One region of the Nonomuraea bangladeshensis genome, then DNA from elsewhere that is predicted to be linked to it. Evidence: riboswitches for the same ligand, from Rfam matches in the RefSeq annotation. Region 1 holds a riboswitch; each other region holds the start of a gene.
The links. Region 1 has a riboswitch for S-adenosylmethionine ahead of thrC (threonine synthase). Riboswitches for the same ligand answer to the same signal wherever they lie in the genome.
Positions count from the first base shown of each region.

Region 2: it holds a riboswitch for S-adenosylmethionine, as region 1 does, so the genes downstream of both, ABD292_RS31215 (aminotransferase class V-fold PLP-dependent enzyme) here and thrC (threonine synthase) in region 1, are expected to answer to the same signal.
Region 3: it holds a riboswitch for S-adenosylmethionine, as region 1 does, so the genes downstream of both, ABD292_RS32360 (GNAT family N-acetyltransferase) here and thrC (threonine synthase) in region 1, are expected to answer to the same signal.

Region 1 covers NZ_BAAAMV010000027.1:24,357-30,454, forward strand. Annotated here, with positions in the region: gene ABD292_RS48285 (S8 family peptidase) at 1-503, opposite strand, end outside; gene ABD292_RS48290 (DUF3263 domain-containing protein) at 754-1,053, shown strand; gene otsB (trehalose-phosphatase) at 1,105-1,860, shown strand; gene ABD292_RS48300 (hypothetical protein) at 1,899-2,471, shown strand; gene ABD292_RS48305 (alpha,alpha-trehalose-phosphate synthase (UDP-forming)) at 2,487-3,911, opposite strand; gene ABD292_RS48310 (RNA polymerase sigma factor) at 3,943-4,497, shown strand; SAM riboswitch class I at 4,577-4,718, shown strand; gene thrC (threonine synthase) at 4,732-5,967, shown strand; gene ABD292_RS48320 (MoaD/ThiS family protein) at 5,991-6,098, shown strand, end outside.
Region 2 covers NZ_BAAAMV010000009.1:406,217-412,314, reverse strand. Annotated here, with positions in the region: gene ABD292_RS31225 (NADH-quinone oxidoreductase subunit D) at 1-385, opposite strand, end outside; gene ABD292_RS31220 (DoxX family protein) at 524-1,231, shown strand; gene ABD292_RS31215 (aminotransferase class V-fold PLP-dependent enzyme) at 1,255-2,547, opposite strand; SAM riboswitch class IV at 2,591-2,706, opposite strand; gene ABD292_RS31210 (TerC family protein) at 2,821-3,588, shown strand; gene ABD292_RS31205 (cytochrome P450) at 3,588-4,784, shown strand; gene ABD292_RS31200 (SAM-dependent methyltransferase) at 4,791-5,753, opposite strand; gene ABD292_RS31195 (chaplin) at 5,952-6,098, shown strand, end outside.
Region 3 covers NZ_BAAAMV010000009.1:619,683-625,780, reverse strand. Annotated here, with positions in the region: gene ABD292_RS32390 (AfsR/SARP family transcriptional regulator) at 1-588, shown strand, start outside; gene ABD292_RS32385 (hypothetical protein) at 649-933, shown strand; gene ABD292_RS32380 (hypothetical protein) at 963-1,388, shown strand; gene ABD292_RS32375 (VOC family protein) at 1,451-1,789, shown strand; gene ABD292_RS32370 (cupin domain-containing protein) at 1,786-2,181, opposite strand; gene ABD292_RS32365 (GlxA family transcriptional regulator) at 2,234-3,244, shown strand; gene ABD292_RS32360 (GNAT family N-acetyltransferase) at 3,174-3,830, opposite strand; SAM riboswitch class I at 3,824-3,929, opposite strand; gene ABD292_RS32355 (TetR/AcrR family transcriptional regulator) at 3,966-4,625, opposite strand; gene ABD292_RS32350 (anthrone oxygenase family protein) at 4,708-5,175, shown strand; gene ABD292_RS32345 (CU044_5270 family protein) at 5,186-6,025, opposite strand; gene ABD292_RS32340 (RNA polymerase sigma factor) at 6,018-6,098, opposite strand, start outside.

The DNA.
Region 1 (6,098 bases):
CGCTCGCGCTGCGGGTCGCCGCTCTCCAGCGTGACCCGTACGGACAGGACGCGGGCCCCGGGCGCGACGCCGACGACCCCGGCGGCGCGGCCGGGGCCGTGCCCGCGGCCGGCGATCAGGCCGGCCATCGCGGTGCCGTGGTGGCCCCACGGCCCGTGGCCGCGCGCCGCGCCGGTGAGGTCGGGGCCCTCGACGACGGCGCCCGCGAGGTCGGGGTGGCGGGCGTCGACCCCGGTGTCGAGCACGGCGACCAGCACGCCCCGGCCCTCGCTGCGCCGCCACGCCTCGGGCAGGCGCAGCGCGCCGAGCTGCCACTGCCCGGCCCGCGCGACCGCCCCGATCCTGTCGCCGGCCCTGGCGCCGCCGGCGGCGGTCACGGAGGCCGGGACGGCGAGCACGCAGCAGATGGTCAGCGCCACGGCGAGGAGGCTCCTCATCGCGGCGGGGCCCGCCGCGGCGCGGTCGCGACCCGGGCGTGGCAGCGCGAAGGAGAGCTGGTGCACGGAGGACCTCGAGCGGGGAGAAGAGGGGGGAACGCTCGAACTGACCGGCATTCTGACACGCGGCCGCCACCGCAATCCGACGGTTCGGTAAACAGCCCGATACGCGGAGTAGTTCCGTTCTGTGGGCTTTTCTGCTACCTCGTAGGCGAAAGTCGGGACATACCCGCAGCGCGGGAGCTCAGCACATTACGATTGGCCACGGGCCGTGCGGGTGACGGGACCGTCACCCGTCCCCTCAGAGGAGGACACCATGGGAGCACCCCTCAGCGGTGACGATGCTGCCCACGAGCCGTCCCGACAACCACTGACCGAACGCGACATCGAGCTCCTCGCCTTCGAACGCCAATGGTGGCGCTACGCGGGCGCGAAGGAGCAGGCCATCAAGGAGACCTTCGGGTTCTCCGCCACGCGCTACTACCAGATGCTGGGCGAGTTGATCGACCGTCCGGAGGCGCTTGAGCACGACCCCATGCTGGTCAAGCGGCTTCGCAGGGTGCGCGCCGAGCGGCAGCGCGACCGCGCGGCCAGAAGGCTTGGCATGCGCCCCTGACCTGCTGGGTACGGCAGGCGCGTGGAGAACATCCCTGGAATTGAAGCAATCTTGAAGGACCCCGCCGGGGCCGTGATCGGGCTCGACTTCGACGGAACCCTGTCCCCGATCGTGCCCGATCCGGCGGCCGCCGTGATCCACCCCCAGGCGCCCGCGGTGCTCGCCGAGCTCGGCGCGCACGTGGGGGCCGTGGCCATCGTGACGGGCCGGCCGCCGGCCACCGCGCTGGAGCTGGGCCCGGGGCTGGCCGACGTTCCCGGGCTGGTCATCCTCGGCCACTACGGCTTCGAACGCTGGGAGAACGGCCGGATCTCCGCGCCGCCCCCGCCGGCCGGCGTGCCACGGGCGAAGGCCGACCTGCCGCTGCTGCTCGACTCGCTCGGCGTCGAGGGCGTGACCGTCGAGGACAAGGGCCGGGCCGTCGCGGTGCACACCCGCCGCGCCCCCGACCCCGAGGGCGCGCTGGCCGCGCTGCGCGAGCCGCTGGCCGGGCTCGCCGAGCGGCACGGGCTGGTGGTCGAGCCGGGCCGCATGGTGCTGGAGCTGCGGCCGCCGGGCATGGACAAGGGGCACGCGCTCGGCCTGTTCCTGGCCGAGCGGGACGCGCGCTCGGTGCTGTTCGCCGGCGACGACCTGGGCGACCTCGCCGCCTTCGACGCCGTACGGTCCTCCGGGCTGCCCGGGGTGACCGTGTGCAGCGGCTCGGCGGAGGTGACCGCGCTGGCCGAGCGGGCCGACATCGTGGTGGACGGCCCGGACGGCGTGCTGGCGTTGCTGGCGGAGCTGGCGTCGGCGTTCAGCCGTTGACGACTGGACTGCAAGTCCGGTTCTCTAGAGTCGGGCTCATGATCAAGCGTTACCTCGCCGTCGCCGCCACCGCCGCCGTCACCCTCGCCGCCGGCGCCTTCCCCGCCCACGCCGCGCCCGCCCAGGAGCTGAAGCTGCGTGCCGGGCTCACCCTCTACATCCCGATCCAGTGGGTGGTCCACCGCTTCGGCCCGGACAACGTGCAGGTCGTGACCGGCAAGTGCGGGAAGGCCCGGGGTTGGCGGACGCCGGAGTGCGACTCCTTCTACATTCTCGGGCCGTCCTTCATCAAGTACGGCGCGGAGGGCTTCGGCCCCTACACCGGCAAGAACCCGTACTACACGGCGAGCGACGTGCAGCCGTGCCCGTTCAACGAGAAGTGGGGCGAGAGCATCGGCCCGAAGGGCTCGCGGGGGCTACGCCAGGTCGGGCCCGGCCACAAGGCCACGTACAACGCCTGGAAGTCCACCTGCACGAGCTACAGCGGCACCGCGATCAAGGCCCGTTTCACCCAGCGCGAGTGGTATCTGCCGAAGAGCAAGATCCTGGTCGTCGACCAGTGGAACACCCCCGGCCTGGCCGACACGCTCAAGCACGCCGACTGGCGGTGAGCGCGCGATCGTGGCTCAGCCGAGGGCGTCGAGCTGGGCCGCGAGCCATTTCTGGGGCGGCAGGGCGGTGGCCGCGGCGCGCAGCTTGTCGCGCCGCGCCCGCCGCTCGTCCTCCGGCATGACCAGCGCCCTGTGCAGGGCGTCGGCCGTGCCGCTGATGTCGTAGGGGTTGACCATCAGCGCGTACGGGCCCAGCTCGGCGGCCGCGCCCGCCTCGCGCGAGAGCACCAGCGCGCAGCGCGGCGACAGCACCGGGCCCTCCTTGGCCACCAGGTTCATGCCGTCGCGGATGGGGTTGACCAGCAGCACGTCGGCCATCCGGTACGCGGCCAGCGACCGCGGATAGTCGTCGTGGACGTTGAGGATGAGCGGGTCCCAGTCCTCGGTGGCGAACTCGTTCTCGATCTCCTGGGCGCAGCGCTGCACCGAGGCGGTGTACTCGCGGTATTCCGGCAGGTCGTGCCGGCTCGGGTAGGCGAAGGCCAGGTGCACCACGCGGCCGTGCCACTCGGGATGGGCGGCCAGGAACTCGCCGTAGGCCACCAGGCCGCGCACGATGTTCTTCGACAGCTCGGTGCGGTCGATGCGGACGATGAGGCGGCGGTCGCCGACCTGCTCCCTGATCGCCGTGATGTGCGACTCGACGTCGGGCTCGCCGGCCCGCTCCCACAGCGCCGCGCCGTCCACCCCCAGGCTGTGGACGCCGATCCTGGTGGTGCGGCCCTCGTGGGTGACGCTGCGGGCCGCCCGGTCGACCTCCGCCCCGAGCACCGCCTCGCAGCAGTCCATGAACGCCGCCGCCCACCGCTCGGCCAGGAACCCGGCGTGGTCGGCGCCGAGTATGCCCTCCAGGACCTCGCCGGCCACCTCGTCGGGCAGCAGCGAGAAGTACTCGGGCGGCGCCCACGGGGTGTGGCTGAAGTGCGCGATGCGCAGGTCGGGCCGCTCGGCCCTGAGCATGGCGGGGGTGAGCGTGAGGTGGTAGTCCTGCACCATCACGCGGGCGCCGTGGCCGGCCTCCTCGGCGAGGGCGAGCGCGAAGGCGCCGTTGTAGTCGCGGTAGGACTCCCACTCGCGGGCGAAGCGGATGCCGAAGCTGGGCGCGTTGGGGATGTCGTAGAGCAGGTGGTTGACGAACCACAGGGTGGAGTTGGCCACGGCGTTGTAGGCGCGGTGGAACGTGGTCGCGGGGATGTCGAGCATGCGCAGCGGCCCGGTGTCGTAGCCGGCCTGGTCGAGCCGGCCGCCGGGGGACAGGCGCACGGCGCCGCGGTCGTCGTCGGACAGCGCCGCGCAGACCCACAGGACCCCGTCGTCCTTGGCGACCCCGGACAACCCGGAGACGAGACCGCCGCCGCCCCGTCTCATGATGAGAACACCGTCGTCGGAGACGGTGAAGGAGACCGGCCCTCTGTTGGAGGCCACGAGGACGCTGTTCATCGAAGCTCCTTCCGATCATAGGATCGCAGCTATGGCGCTTGATGAGCTAACCGAGGAACTCGCCCGATCCGCCGCCGCTGGAGATCATCGCGCGCTCGGCGAGTTGCTGGCCAGGATCGAGCCGGATGTGATGCGCCACTGCTCCCGGATTCTTCCGTACCACCAGGATGCCGAGGAGGCGTCGCAGGACACCCTGCTCGCGGTGGCGCGCAACATCGGCCGCTTCGAGGGGCGGGCCAGGTTCAGCACCTGGCTGCACATCGTGACGGCCAACTGCGCGCGCACCACCTACCGGTCGCTGAAGCGCAGGGCGGCCGAGCAGACCTCCGACGAGCTGCCGACGCAGAAGCCCGACGCGCGGCGGGTCAGCGTGATCGCCGGCTCGCGGCTCGACCTGCTCGACGCGATGGAGGCGCTGGAGGCCGACAAGCCCGATCTCGCGCAGGCGCTGGTCCTGCGCGACATCGTGCAGCTCGACTACAACGAGGTGGCCGAGCAGCTCGGCATCCCGCTGGGCACCGCGAAGTCGCGCATCCACCAGGCGCGCAAGTACGTCCAGGCGGCGCTGGGTGACGACTATCGGTGAGACGCCCCGTCTCATTCTTTGAGACAGGTGGTCGTTCCCGCCGCTTCGGCGGGTAGAGTCGTGTGCAACAACTTCATACAGCTCATCCAGAGGGGTGGAGGGACCGGCCCTGCGAAGCCCCGGCAACCCTCCCGGCTTTCGACTCGCGACCTGGCGAGGCCGACCGGGACAAGGTGCCAATTCCGGTTCGCGGTCAAGGTGGCCGTGGGCGAAGATGAGGGAAGGCCTCGCTTCATGTCGCACGACTTTGGTCCTGCCGTCGCTCTGTCCTGCCGCGAGTGCGGCGCCCGTTACCCGCTCGGGCCGAGCTTCGCGTGCCTGGAGTGTTTCGGGCCGCTCGAAGCGGCCTACGAGTTCGGCCGGGTGACCCGCGAGGACATCGCCGCGGGCCCGGCCAACATCTGGCGCTACCGCTCGCTGCTCCCGGTCCCCGTCGACGTCGCGAGCAAGCCCAACATGAACCCCGGCTGGACGAAGCTGGTCAGGGCGGGCAACCTCGGGCGGGCGCTCGGCATCAAGTCCCTGCACGTCAAGGACGACTCCGGCAACCCCACCCACTCCTTCAAGGACCGGGTGGTCGCCATCGCCGTCGAGGCGGCGCGCAGCTTCGGCTTCCACACGCTCTCCTGCTCCTCCACCGGCAACCTCGCGGGCGCGGTGACCGCCGCAGCGGCGCGGGCCGGGCTCGACGCCTGCGTGTTCATCCCGGCCGACCTCGAAGAGGCGAAGATCGCCATGGCCCGGGTGTTCGGCGGCAAGCTGATCGGCATCGACGGCACCTACGACGAGGTCAACCGGTTCTGCTCCGAGCTGATCGGCGACCCGCTGGGCGACAAGTGGGGGTTCGTCAACGTCAACCTGCGGCCCTACTACGCCGAGGGCTCCAAGACGCTCGCGTACGAGATCGCCGAGCAGCTCGGCTGGCGGCTGCCTGAGCAGATCGTCATCCCGATCGCCTCGGGCTCGCAGCTCACCAAGATCGACAAGGGCTTCAAGGAGCTCATCGCCCTGGGCCTGGTCGAGGACACCCCCTACAAGGTCTTCGGGGCGCAGGCCGCCGGGTGCTCGCCGGTGTCGGCGGCCTACAAGGCGGGGCACGACGTCGTCCAGCCGGTCAAGCCCAACACCATCGCGAAGTCGCTGGCGATCGGCAACCCGGCCGACGGCCCGTACGTGCTGGACATCGCCCGGCGCACCGGCGGGGCCGTCGAGGACGTCACCGACGCCGAGGTCGTGGCCGCGATCAAGCTGCTGGCCTCGACCGAGGGCATCTTCGCCGAGACCGCGGGCGGCGTCACCGTGGGCGTGCTCAAGAAGCTCGTCGAGACGGGGCGGCTCGACCCCGAGGCGGAGACCGTGGTCCTCAACACCGGCGACGGCCTGAAGACGCTGGACGCCATCGCCGGCGAGTCGTCGCGGCCCACCGCCGTGATCAAGCCGTCTCTCGACGCGTTCCGCGCGGCTGTCTGACAACCAGGAAAGGCGAGATAACCATGAGCGTTACTGTTCGGATTCCCACCATTCTGCGCACCTACACCGGCGGAAACGCGGAAGTGAGTGGCGAAGGCGCGACTCTTCGTGACGTGCTCGCCAAGCTCGAT
Region 2 (6,098 bases), on a different contig from region 1:
AGCCGAGGAACATGAGGTGGCTCAGCACCCGGTTGAGCTCGGCCAGCAGGGTGCGCGCCCACACGGCCCGCACCGGCGGCTCCATGCCGAGGAGGCGTTCGGCGGCGAGCACCACGCCCAGCTCGTTGGCGAACCCGGCCAGCCAGTCGTGCCGGTTGGCCAGCATGATGATCTGGCGGTAGTCGCGGACCTCGAACAGCTTCTCCGCGCCCCGGTGCATGTAGCCGATGATCGGCTCGGCGGTGGCGATGCGCTCGCCGTCGAGCGTGAGCCGGAGGCGGAGGACGCCGTGCGTCGAGGGGTGCTGGGGGCCGATGTTGAGGATCATGTCCTCGGTGGCCAGCTCCTTCGCGCCCGCGCCCATCCCGACCACACGTTCCGTCATACGGCCATGCTCCCACCGTCCATGGAGGTGAGCCAGCGCGGGGCACGGTCGTTGGTCAAGGATCGGTACGGATTCGCCGCACCTGCGGGGACTTGGGGTGGTCGTGGGGAGAAGACGGGAGACGGGGGGAGAAGCACCATGAAGAGAGTTGTGTTCGATGTGGCGGCCCTGATCGCCCGGGTGGTCACCGGTGTGATCTTCGTGGCGCACGGCTTGCAGAAGTGGCAGGGCGGTCTCGGCGCGACGACGCAGATGTTCGGCGGGATGGGGATCCCGCTGCCCGGCGCGGCCGCCGGCTTCGCCACCGTGGTCGAGACCGTCGGCGGCGTCTTCCTCATTCTCGGGCTGCTGGTGCGGCCGGTGGCGTTGCTGCTGCTGATCGACATGATCGGCGCGATCGTCTTCGTGCACGGGAACAGGGGCGTCCTGGTGGGCGAGGGCGGATGGGAGCTGGCGGGCGCGCTCGGCGCGCTGTGCCTGCTGTTCCTGGCGCTCGGCGGCGGCCGGATCGGGCTGGACGGGCTGTTCGGCGCGATCTTCCGGCGCCGCGCGCGGCAGCGGGTCGCCGAGGACGAGCTGATCGAGCACCGGCGCGGCCCGGCCATGGGTCCGGGCCCGTCCAACGTCAACGTCAGACCCGGCGGCGCGGAGGGCGCCTACCAGCCGGGCGCCGGGGGGCCGATGACGCCCGCGGAGCCGGGGATGCCCGCCGAGCGGCCGGAGCCCCCCCGGCAGCCGGCCGCGCCGCGCACCCACGCGGGCGGCCTCGACGACGCGGACATGCGCGACATCGACGCCCTGGTCTCCGAGGACCAGCCGGAGCACCGCAAGCCGCCGAACCGCTGACCGGGCGCCCGGGTCGCCCGCGGTCAGCGGGAGACGATGGCGCGCAGAGCCTCGATGAGCCGGTCCACGTGCTCCTGCGTGGTCCCGATGCCGATGGAGGCCCGTACGGCCGAGGCCGTGCCGTCCTCGCACCCGCCGTCGGCCGTGCCCAGCAGGTGCCGGACGAACGGGTGCGCGCAGAACTTGCCGTCGCGCACCCCGATGCCGTACTCGCCGGACAGCGCCTCGGCCACCTCCCGCGCCGTGTGCCCGTCCACGGTGAACGACACGATGCCCACGCGCGGGTGGTCGTCACCCCACAGGGCCAGCTCGCGTACGCCCTCGATGGTGGCGAGCCCGGCCCGCAGCCGCGCGAGCAGCCGCTCCTCCTCGCGCACCAGCGCGGTCCAGCCGGTGGCGCTGAGCGCGTCGCAGGCCGCGGCGAGCGCGATCGCGCCGAGCACGTTGGGGGTGCCCGCCTCGTGGCGCGGCTCGGGGTCCTCGTGCCACTCGGCCTCCTCGCCCACCGCGCGCACCGCGCCGCCGCCCTTCAGGTACGGCTCCCCGCCCGCCAGCCAGTCCCCGCGTCCCACCAGCGCCCCCGCGCCGAACGGCGCGTACAGCTTGTGCCCGGAGAAGGCCACGTAGTCGAGGTCCAGGGCGGTCAGGTTGAGCCGCCGGTGCGGCACGAGCTGCGCGGCGTCCACCAGGATGCGCGCCCCGTGGCGGTGCGCGATGTGCGCCAGCGCGGCGATCGGCCACAGCTCGCCGGTGACGTTGGAGGCGGCGGTGACGACGAGCAGCTTGGGCCCGTCGATGGCGGCCAGCGCCTCGTCGGCGGCCCGTACGGCCTCGCCGGGGAAGGCGGGCGGGGCCAGCCGGACGGCCTCGCCCCAGGGCAGGAGCGAGGCGTGGTGCTCGGTGTCGAAGACCACGACGGTGGTGCCGGCGGGCAGGCAGCGGGACAGCAGGTTGGTGGCGTCGGTGGTGTTGCGGGTGAAGATCACGGCGTCGGAGGGGCGGGCGCCGACGAACGCCCGTACGGTGTGGCGGGCCTGCTCGTACCTGGCGGTGGTGAGCTGGGAGGCGTAGCCGGCGCCGCGGTGGACGCTGGAGTAGGCCGGGAGCGCGGCGGCGACGGCGGCGCTGACCGGCTCGAGACAGGGCGCGCTGGCGGCGTAGTCGAGGTTGGCGTACCGGACGAGGCGGCCGCCCTTGACCGGCACCTCCAGGTCGGCCCCGACCACGGCGGGGATGGGCCGGGCGCTCTCCGGCGCGGCGGCGGCGGGGGCCTCGGCGGGGGCGGCGGCGTCGTTGAAGATCGTCAGCGTGGGCACAGCACTGCTCCTCGGGTCATCGGACCCCAGGAAACGGCCTCGGAGCCCGCGCTTGCCCGCCACACCTCGTGACGGACCAGGTCTTCACCCGGGGCACCCCGCCGCGGACGCGAGGGTTGCCGGCCAGCTAGCCGGGGCTTGTCGCTGGCACTCATGACCTACGCCCGCACTATAACCGACACCCCGCGGCCGGACGCAAGCCCGTGAACTTATGCGGCGGGTAATGCGTTGTGCCCGAAAAGTTCTCGGCCCGCGTGTCACGGAGGTATGCAGATGTTGGACTGGGTCGCCGATCCCCAAATCTGGATCGGCTTCTTCACCCTCGTCACCCTGGAGATCGTCCTGGGGATCGACAACATCATCTTCATCTCCATCCTGGCCGGGAAGCTGCCGCCCGAGCAGCGCGACAGGGCCCGGGTGCTCGGTCTGGCCGCGGCCCTGGTCAGCCGGCTGCTCCTGCTGCTCGGCCTGTCGTGGGTGGTGCAGCTCACCGAGCCGCTGTTCACGGTGCTCGGGCACGAGATCTCGGGGCGCGACCTCATCCTGCTGCTGGGAGGGCTCTTCCTGCTCGGCAAGAGCGTCACCGAGATCGGTCACACCATGGACGGCCCGGCGGGCAAGGACGGCAAGAACGCCGCCGCCGTCTCGTTCACGTCGGTGATCGTGCAGATCATGGTCCTGGACGTGGTCTTCTCGCTGGACTCGGTCATCACCGCGGTCGGCATGGTGGACGAGCTCGGCGTGATGATCGCGGCGGTCGTGGTGGCGGTGCTGGTGATGTTGTTCGCCTCGGGGCCGATCAGCCGTTTCGTGGACCAGCACCCGAGCGTCAAGATGCTGGCGCTGGCGTTCCTGGTGCTGATCGGCGTGGTGCTCGTGGCCGAGGGGCTGGACCAGCACATCCCGAAGGGCTACATCTACTTCGCGATGGCGTTCTCGGTGGTCGTGGAGCTGCTGAACATCCGGGTGCGCAGCAAGAACGCCAGGCAGCGGCAGGTGGAGGCTGCCGAGCAGGAGGGGGAGCCTCCTAAGATGCAATAGTGCGCTTTGACCCCTGGAATCCGGATTTCGTAGCCCACCCGTACCCGGTCTACGACGAGCTGCGGCGCGAGCGGCCCGTCTGCTACTACGAGCCCACGAACCAGTGGCTCGTCTCCCGCCACGCGGACGTCAACGCCCTGCTCAGGGACCGCCGCCTGGGCCGGTCGTACCTGCACGTGGCCACGCACGAGGAGTTCGGCAGGCAGCAGGAGCCGGAGTTCCAGGAGCCGTTCTGGCGGGTGATCAGGGCGGGCATGCTGGACGTCGAGCCGCCGGTGCACACGAGGCTGCGCCGGCTGGTGTCGAAGGCGTTCACGCCGCGCATGGTCGAGTCCCTGCGCCCGCGCGTGCGGGCCATCGCGGGCGGCCTCGCGGACGCGTTCGTGGCGAAGGGCGGGGGCGACCTGCTCGCCGAGGTCGCCGAGCCGCTGCCGGTCACGGTGATCGCGGAGATGCTCGGCATCCCCGAGGCCGACCGCCACCTGCTGCGCCCCTGGTCGGCCGACATCTGCGGCATGTACGAGCTCAACCCGGCCGTCGAGGCGCAGCACACCGCCGTCCGCGCGGCCACGGAGTTCGCCGCCTACCTCAGGGACCTGGCCCGCGCCCGCCGCGCCGCCCCCGGCGACGACCTGATCAGCGCGCTCGCCCAGATCCCCGAGCTGACCGAGGACGAGCTGATCGGCACCTGCGTGCTGCTGCTCAACGCCGGCCACGAGGCCACCGTGAACGTCACCGGCAACGGCTGGTGGTCGCTGTTCAGGAACCCGGAGGAGCTGGCCCGGCTGCGCGCCGACCGCTCGCTGCTGCCCACCGCCGTCGAGGAGCTGCTGCGCTGGGACACGCCGCTGCAGATGTTCGAGCGGTGGGTGCTGGAGGACATCGAGGTCCACGGGGTGGAGATCCCGCGCGGGGCCGAGGTGGCGCTGCTGTTCGGCTCGGCCAACCGGGACCCGGCCGTGTTCGAGGACCCGGACCGGCTGGACGTGGGCCGGGCCGACAACCCGCACATCTCCTTCGGCGCCGGCATCCACTTCTGCCTGGGGGCGCCGCTGGCCCGCATCGAGCTGATCGAGTCGTTCGGGGCGCTGCTGGACCGTACGGCGAGCCTGGAGCTGCGCGAGGAGCCCTCGTGGAAGCCCGGCTACGTCATCCGCGGCCTGGAGGCACTCCACCTCACCGCCACCCCCGCCTGAGCGCCGTCAGCGGCGCTGGTCGAGCCAGCCGAAGCCGCCGAGCCCGGACGGGTCGATGAGCTCGCCCTCCTCCGACGCCCGAGCCAGCGCCCGCAGGTAGCCGCGCGGATCCCGGTGCGCCAGCTCGACCGGCGGCCTTGCGCCGGTCAGCCCCAGGGAGCGCAGCGCCGCGCGCTGTGTGGACAAGGTTGTGGATATCGCGCCCGCCCGGCGGCCCGCCTCGGCGCACGCGTCGAGCGCCACGTGCGCGGTGATGTCGCAGGTGCCGTCGGGTATGGGGCTGACGACCGCCCCGTCCCGATAGCCGGTCAGCGTGCCGCAGGGGGGACGGTTGTCCACAGGGTGTGCATAATCGACGGCGATCGCCCGGCCCCTGGTGAGGCGGGTGACGACGGCCGCCCACGCCTCGTCGCGCGGCCGGCCGATCTCGGCTCGCGCCCCCACCCGGGGCAGCGGCCACCACCGTTCCAGCCACTCCCGGTCGGCCGGCCGCAGGGGTCCGCCGATCCGCTCCTCGCCCGTGTGGACGTCCACCATGACCAGCCGCGGCCCGCCGGCGGTCTGCTCGACGACGTCCACCGGCACGTTGTCGAGCCATTCGTTGGCGATGGCGAGGCCCTGGATGGAGTCGGGCAGCCCGCCGCGCCACTCGATCCGCTCGGGCAGGCCCTCGGGCCGGGACGACAGATCGACCGCCGTGACCCGCAGCCGCTCGCTCAGGCCGGGCTCGGCGGCGGCCAGCACACGGGTGACCAGCGTGCCCTCGCCGGCCCCGATGTCCACCAGGTCGAGCGCGTCGGGCTTGCCCAGCTCGGCGTCCACCTCGCGGAGCAGCGCGAGCACCGCCTCGGCGAACGCCGCCGAGGCGCTGACGGACGTGCGGAAGTGGCCCGAGGGGCGCTCGCGGAGGTAGAAGCCCGCCTCGCCGTACAGCGCTCGCTGGGTCGCCGCGCGCCAGGTCAGCCACATGTCATGGACTATCTCACGACCGGCCGACGGCACGCTTGGTCATCATGTGACTACTCATTGTCGTGCGCTTGCGCTATTGTTTACGTTCTGTCGCCAGACGGTCGCGTTGCGCCAACCCCCAGTGGCGACTGCGGCGGCCGTTCCCGGCACAAGCCAACGTCCGCGGCCCCAGTGCCGCGCTGTCAAGAAGGAGCACACATGCTGAAGAAGACCCTGGTCCTGGTCGGTGCCGCCGCGGCTCTCGCGCTGGGCGCGCCCGCCGCCCACGCCGACATCACCAGCGGCAACGGCAGCATCCTCGGTGGCAACCAGATCCGCATCCCGATCAGCGCGCCGATCAACGTC
Region 3 (6,098 bases), on a different contig from region 1:
GCGCTCACCGCCGCCACGCTGGCCGCCGAACGGTTCCAGGAGCTGGGCGACGCGCACGGCCTGCTGAGCGCGTGGACCGAGATCGCCGGCATCCAGTTCTACCTGCGCCGGCACGACGCCGTCGGAGCGACCTGCCGCCTGGCCCTCGCCCACCTCGACGGCCACAGCTCCCTCCATCGGGCCCGTTTCCTGCGCGCCCTCGGGATCGCCTGCTACGAGACGGGCCGCGTCGAGGAGGCGATCGGCCACTACCGGGCCAGCCTGGACCTCTGCCGCGAGCTGCGATGGGAGACCGGCGAACGGCTGTCGCTGCACCGGCTGGCCCAGGCCGAGGCCGCGCTGGGCCGCCACGACACCGCCATCGGCATGCTCGCCCGGTGCGCGCGGATGTTCGTGAACGCGGGGGACACGCGGGGGCAGGCGCTGATCTCGTACACGTTGGGCGAGATCAGCCGGTGGCGCGGCGACGAACGGGTGGCGCTGGCCCACTTCACCGCCTGCCTCGACCGGCTCGACCCGCTCAACGAGCACCTCTGGTCCGCCCGCACCCGCGACCAGATCGCCCGCTCCCGCGCCGCACTCCGATGACCGGTCAATGCCCTGCCCGTGTCCTGGTCCCGGCACCCTCGGTCCGCGAGCCTTGACCACATGAAAAAGATCGCTCTGCTGGTCCCGACGCTGGCCGCCGCCGGCCTCGCCCTGGTCGCGCCCGCCAGCCCCGCCGCCGCGAACCCGATCCCGCCCGCTGCCATCCCGCCGCCCCGGTGCGTCCCCGAGAGCCAGGGCAACGGGACGTACGAGTGGGAGTACCAGTACACCTCGACCATCAGCAAGGGAGGCCACGGCACCCGGACCCACCACTTCTACGTCTACTACGTGCCGGTCACGTGGTTCAGCACCGGCACGAAGGTGAGCTGCAGCCTGTCCTTCTGAATGTCGGTACCTCTCGCTACGCTCCCCGCATGTTCGGCTTGGACACGGAGGAGTCGCTGCTCCTCATCCTGTTACTGATGATCGTCGGGACGGGGATCAGTAGGTGGGCGGCGCGGCGCAAGGTGGCGCAGATCTACATCGGCCTGGACCACATCACCCCTGTCGGCGTGCAGGTGCGCGCCCACGACCTCATTGAGGCGGGCAGGTTCCGCGACGCCGTGAAGCTGGTCCGCAAGGAGTCCCAGGTGTCCCGCCGCACGGCCGTGGAGGTCGCGAACGTGCTGCGGGACGGCGGGGTCCTGCCGGGGTTCCCGGTCTTCGACCAGGGTGACCTCTCCGCTCAGGTTCGTGCGCTGATCGCGGCCGGGAGCCGGAAGGAGGCCGTCTTTCTCGTACGAACCACCGAGGACATGAGCCAGGCGGAGGCCGAGGCGTTCATCGACTCCCTCCGATGACTCCCGGGCCCGGGCGTGGTCTTCCTCATGAGACGACCGAACTCATGAGGAGGAGCGATCCCGTGGACCTGCACAGCGTGGTGTGCGTACGTGACCGGACAATCTCCCTGAAGTGGTACGAAGCCTTCTTCGGCCGGCCGGCGGACGAGATCATCGGCGAGGAACACCTGTGGCAGACCGGCGAGAACGCCTGGCTCGTCATCGACGACCGGCCCGTCCGGGCCGCCCGCGTCGGAGGCGCCATGATCACGTTCGGCGTGACCGACCTCGATGACATCCTGGCCCGCCTGGCCGCGCACGGCATCGAGCACGAACCGGTGGAGACCTACCCCAACGGGGTGCGCCACGTCGAGATCCTCGACCCCGACGGCAACAGCATGTCGCTCGCACAGCTCCCCTAGAAACCGAGCGGGCGACCCGTCGTCGCGTCGACGTGATCGGGGATCTCGGCGTGGCGGTCGCCGACCGACGACGTCCCGGTGGGCTCGAACATGAGGATCGCCGCCCCGGCGGGCGCGGACGGCCGGTGCTCCGTGCCGCGCGGGACGGTGAACACCGAGCCCGTGGGCAGCCGGACCGTACGCTCCCCGCCGGGCTCGCGCAGCGCGATGTCCAGCTCCCCGTCGAGCACCAGGAAGAACTCGTCGGTGTCGTTGTGGACGTGCCAGACGTGCTCGCCCTCGACCTTCGCGACGCGTACGTCGTAGTCGTTGACCCGCGTGACGATCCGAGGGCTCCACAGGGCGTCGAAGGAGGCCAGGGCCTGGCTGAGTGCGATGGGTTCGAGGTTCACGAGTGCATCCTGACCCACCGGACCCGCCCGGCGTGAGTGCTAGGAATAGCACATGCCGCAAGAATCCTCGCACACCGCCTCGGACGCGCACCGGGTCGTCGTGATCGTGGACGAGAACTCCAACCCCTTCGAGCTGGGCTGCGCGACCGAGGTCTTCGGCCTCCGTCGGCCCGAGCTCGGCCGCGACCTGTACGACTTCCGCCTGTGCTCCCCCGAGCCGCGCACCCTGATGCGGGACGGGTTCTTCACCCTCACGGGCGTCGCCGGCCTGGAGGCGGCCGACGCGGCGGACACCCTGATCGTCCCGAACCGTCCCGATGTCGAGGTGCCCAGAAGAACCGCCGTGCTCGACGCCGTCCGCCGGGCGCACGCGCGTGGCGCCCGCCTGGTCGGCTTCTGCAGCGGCGCCTTCACCCTGGCCGAGGCCGGGGTGCTCGACGGGCGCCGGGCCACCGCGCACTGGCAGTGGGCGGACTCCTTCCGCGCCCGCTTCCCTTCCGTCCGCCTTGAGACGGACGTGCTGTTCGTGGACGACGGCGACATCCTCACCGCCGCGGGCAGCGCGGCCGCGCTCGACCTCGGCCTGCACATCGTCCGCCGCGACCACGGCGCGGAGGTCGCCAACTCGGTGAGCCGGCGGCTGGTCTTCGCCGCCCACCGCGACGGCGGGCAGCGGCAGTTCGTGGAGCGGCCGGTGCCCGAGGTGCCTGACGAGTCCCTGGCGCCCGTACTCGCCTGGGCCCAGGAGCACCTGGACGCCCCGCTCACGGTGTCCGACCTCGCGGCCCGCGCCTCGGTCAGCGCGGCCACCCTGCACCGCCGCTTCCAGGCGCAACTGGGCACCACCCCGCTGGCCTGGCTGACCGGGGAACGCCTCGCCCTGGCCTGCCGGCTGATCGAACGCGGCGAGTCCCGCTTCGAGACGGTCGCCCGGCACACCGGCCTGGGCACGGCCGCGAACCTTCGCGCGCTGATGCGCCGCAGGATCGGCCTCACCCCCCTGCAGTACCGCCACCGCTTCGGCCCGGGCCAGGCGCCGACGCCGAGGCCAGCCGGGTCATGAGCGTCCGCCGGACGGCCGGCCAGTCGGACGAGACCACCGCGAACATCGCCGAGTCCCGCAGCATCCCCTCCTCGCCGGGCGCCCACGACATCGACCAGTTGCGAAGGACCCCCTCGAAGCCGATGCCGAGCTGCTCCAGCGCACGTCGGCACCGGTGGTTGCGGGCGTCGGTCTTCAGATCGACCCGCGCGACGCCGATGCTCTCGAACGCGTACGCCAGCAGCAGCAGCTTCGCCTCGGCGTTGATCCCGGTGCCCTGCGCCGACGCCGCGAGCCAGGTGAAGCCGATCTCGATCGCCCGTAGGGAGTCCGGCCGGTCCGGCCACGGCCGCGGGTCCCAGAACGCGGTGCACCCCACGGCTTTCCCGTCACCTACGCGGATCTGGGCGAACGGCGTCAGCCCGTCCCTGGCCAACTGCGCCGCGACATACCCCCGCATCCCGGACCCTCGGGGAACCAGCGTGAACCCGTAGGACGCCCTGTCCTCCTCGGCGGCCTCCGCCAGGTCGGCCGCGTGTTCCATAGTCAACGGCTCCAGCCGTACCAGGGAACCGGCGAGCACGGGAACGTCGAGCTGAACGCTCATCAGACCTTCCTCATCGTTCCTGGCGTTGGCACCTTGCCCGAGCTGGGCAGGTTGCCGGACCGTCACAGGGCCAGGCCCCTCAGATCCTCTGGATGATCGTCGAAGACCGATCCTTCCCAACGACCGCCGGCAGCGTCAAGCCTGGAGGAGGGTGGCCGCGAGGATCCCGGCCAGCCATTCCTCGTACTCGGCCTCGCTCCACCCGCAGACCTCGGTCAGCTTCTCGAAGTTCTCCGTCGAGGTGAGGACGTAGATCTGCTCGGCCGCCCTGGCAGGAGTGAGGCCCGGCCGCAGGGCCCCGAGCGCGTGCAGATGGTGGGCCGGCCCGTGGCTGCCCTTCAGCCGCTCACGTTCGATGTCGGCCAGGACCTCCTGGAGCCCCGCGTCGGACGGGGAAGCGGCGGCGGCCGCGCGCAGGACGCGGTGCACGGGCTGGATGCGCCGGAGGATCCCGGTGGCCATGGCGGCGTACCGGGCCAGCTTGCGTGCGGGGTCGGGTTCGTCGATGATCGCCTGGACCTCGGGGCGGTCGCTCTGCGGCAGGGGCCGGGCGTCGCCGGCCAGCGTGATGTCGTAGACGAGCTTGGCCAGGGCGGGCTTGCCGCCGGGGGAGGACGTGTACAGCGTCTGGAGCGCCACCCCCGCCTCGCGGGCGACCTCGGCCATGGTCGTGTCCGCGTAGCCCTTCCTGATCATGAGTTCCCGCGCCGCGCCCGCGATCCTCTGCCGCGTGGCCTCGGCCTGCTCCTGTCGCAGAGCGCTGGAGTAGGGACGGCGCTTCTTCCGCTCAGTCATCGCCAGCCATACTCCCAGAACCATATTGACTAGAAGCCCTTCCAATGAAAGCGTCTGTCTATACCCAACTCCCGGAGATGCGATGTCCTTGGTGCTGACCGCGGCCAGGATGGTCGCGCTGCTGCTGATCGGCCTGTACGCGGGCGGCGTCGTCTTCGTCCTCCTCGCCCCGTCCGTGGCCCGCCTGCCGGGACCTGCCTACGTCCGGTACTGGCAGGCGCTCAACGTCGACTACGGCCGCGCCATGCCGCCGCTGCTGCTGGCCGGCATCGCGGCGCTGATCGTCGCGGCCGCCCTGTCGTGGCCCCGCGGATGGTTCGCCTTCGGCCTCACCGCCGCCGCCCTGATCCTGGTGATCCTCACCGTGGCCCTCACCCTGGCGGGCCTGGAGCCGCTCAACCGGCTGGCGGACGCCTGGGACCCCGACCTCCTGCCCGCCGACTGGGAGGAGAGCCGCCGTCGGTGGCTGAACCTGCACCTCGTACGGACCGCGTTCGCGCTCGCGGCGTTCGCCTCCCTGATCACCGTCCAGACCTTCGACCGCCCCTGAAGAGCGGCCTTCAGCGCGGGAACTCGTCCGTCCACCCGGTGGTGACGGAGATGTACGAGTTGCTGATCGCCGCACCTCCTTCGGCGGTCAGCAGGATGGTGGCGCGCGTCACCCGGGCGGCCTCAGGATCGACGACCATCTTGACCTCCACCTTCCCGGAGAGCGGGATCACCAGCTCCTGTCCGTCCTCGACAGGCCCCACGTTCCTGACCCCGGGGGTGGTGGCGAGGGCCTCGAATGCCGCCGAACGGACCCGCGCGGGCGTCGGCAGCTCCGTGATCAGCTCGATCAGCGGGGAGACGAGCTCGCCTTGCCGGTCGGCAGGGAACATGGCGCTGTCCTGGCGGGGCAGCCCGGCGATGTGCTCCTTCAGCTTCTCCGGATCCGCCGGCAGCCCTTCGAGCTCCTCGAACCCGATCTCGGCGCCCATGAGTCTGAACGGCGCCGGGTCCTCGACGACCGAGCCGGGCGTGGCGGACGGCTCGTTCCTGGACCAGTGGCGGCCGTCGCGGGTGGTCCAGCTCTCCTGCACATGGGGCCCGTCCGGGCCCTGGAACGTACGCTTGATGTGCCAGTAGGTCCCCGTCCCCTGGGAGACGTGCTCGGCGCTGGCCGCCGCCATGAGCAGGACGTCCCTGCCCGAGACCGGCGCGGCGGCGGGCTGGAACACGCCGGCGACGATCACTGCGGCGGTCACCGCGGCGGCCACCGCCATGCCCAGCACCGGCAGGCGCCGGCGGGCGCGGCTGCGCCTCATCCTGTCCCGGAGACGTTCCCGGCTGCGGGCGACCGCCTCGGCGGACGGCTCGGGCTTGGCGAGAAGGGTCGCGACGGCGTCCAGGTCATCCACGGGCGTTCTCCTTGTCGATGATAGCGACGATCTTGCTGCGGGCCCGGCTGAGCCGGGAGCCCACGGTGCCGAC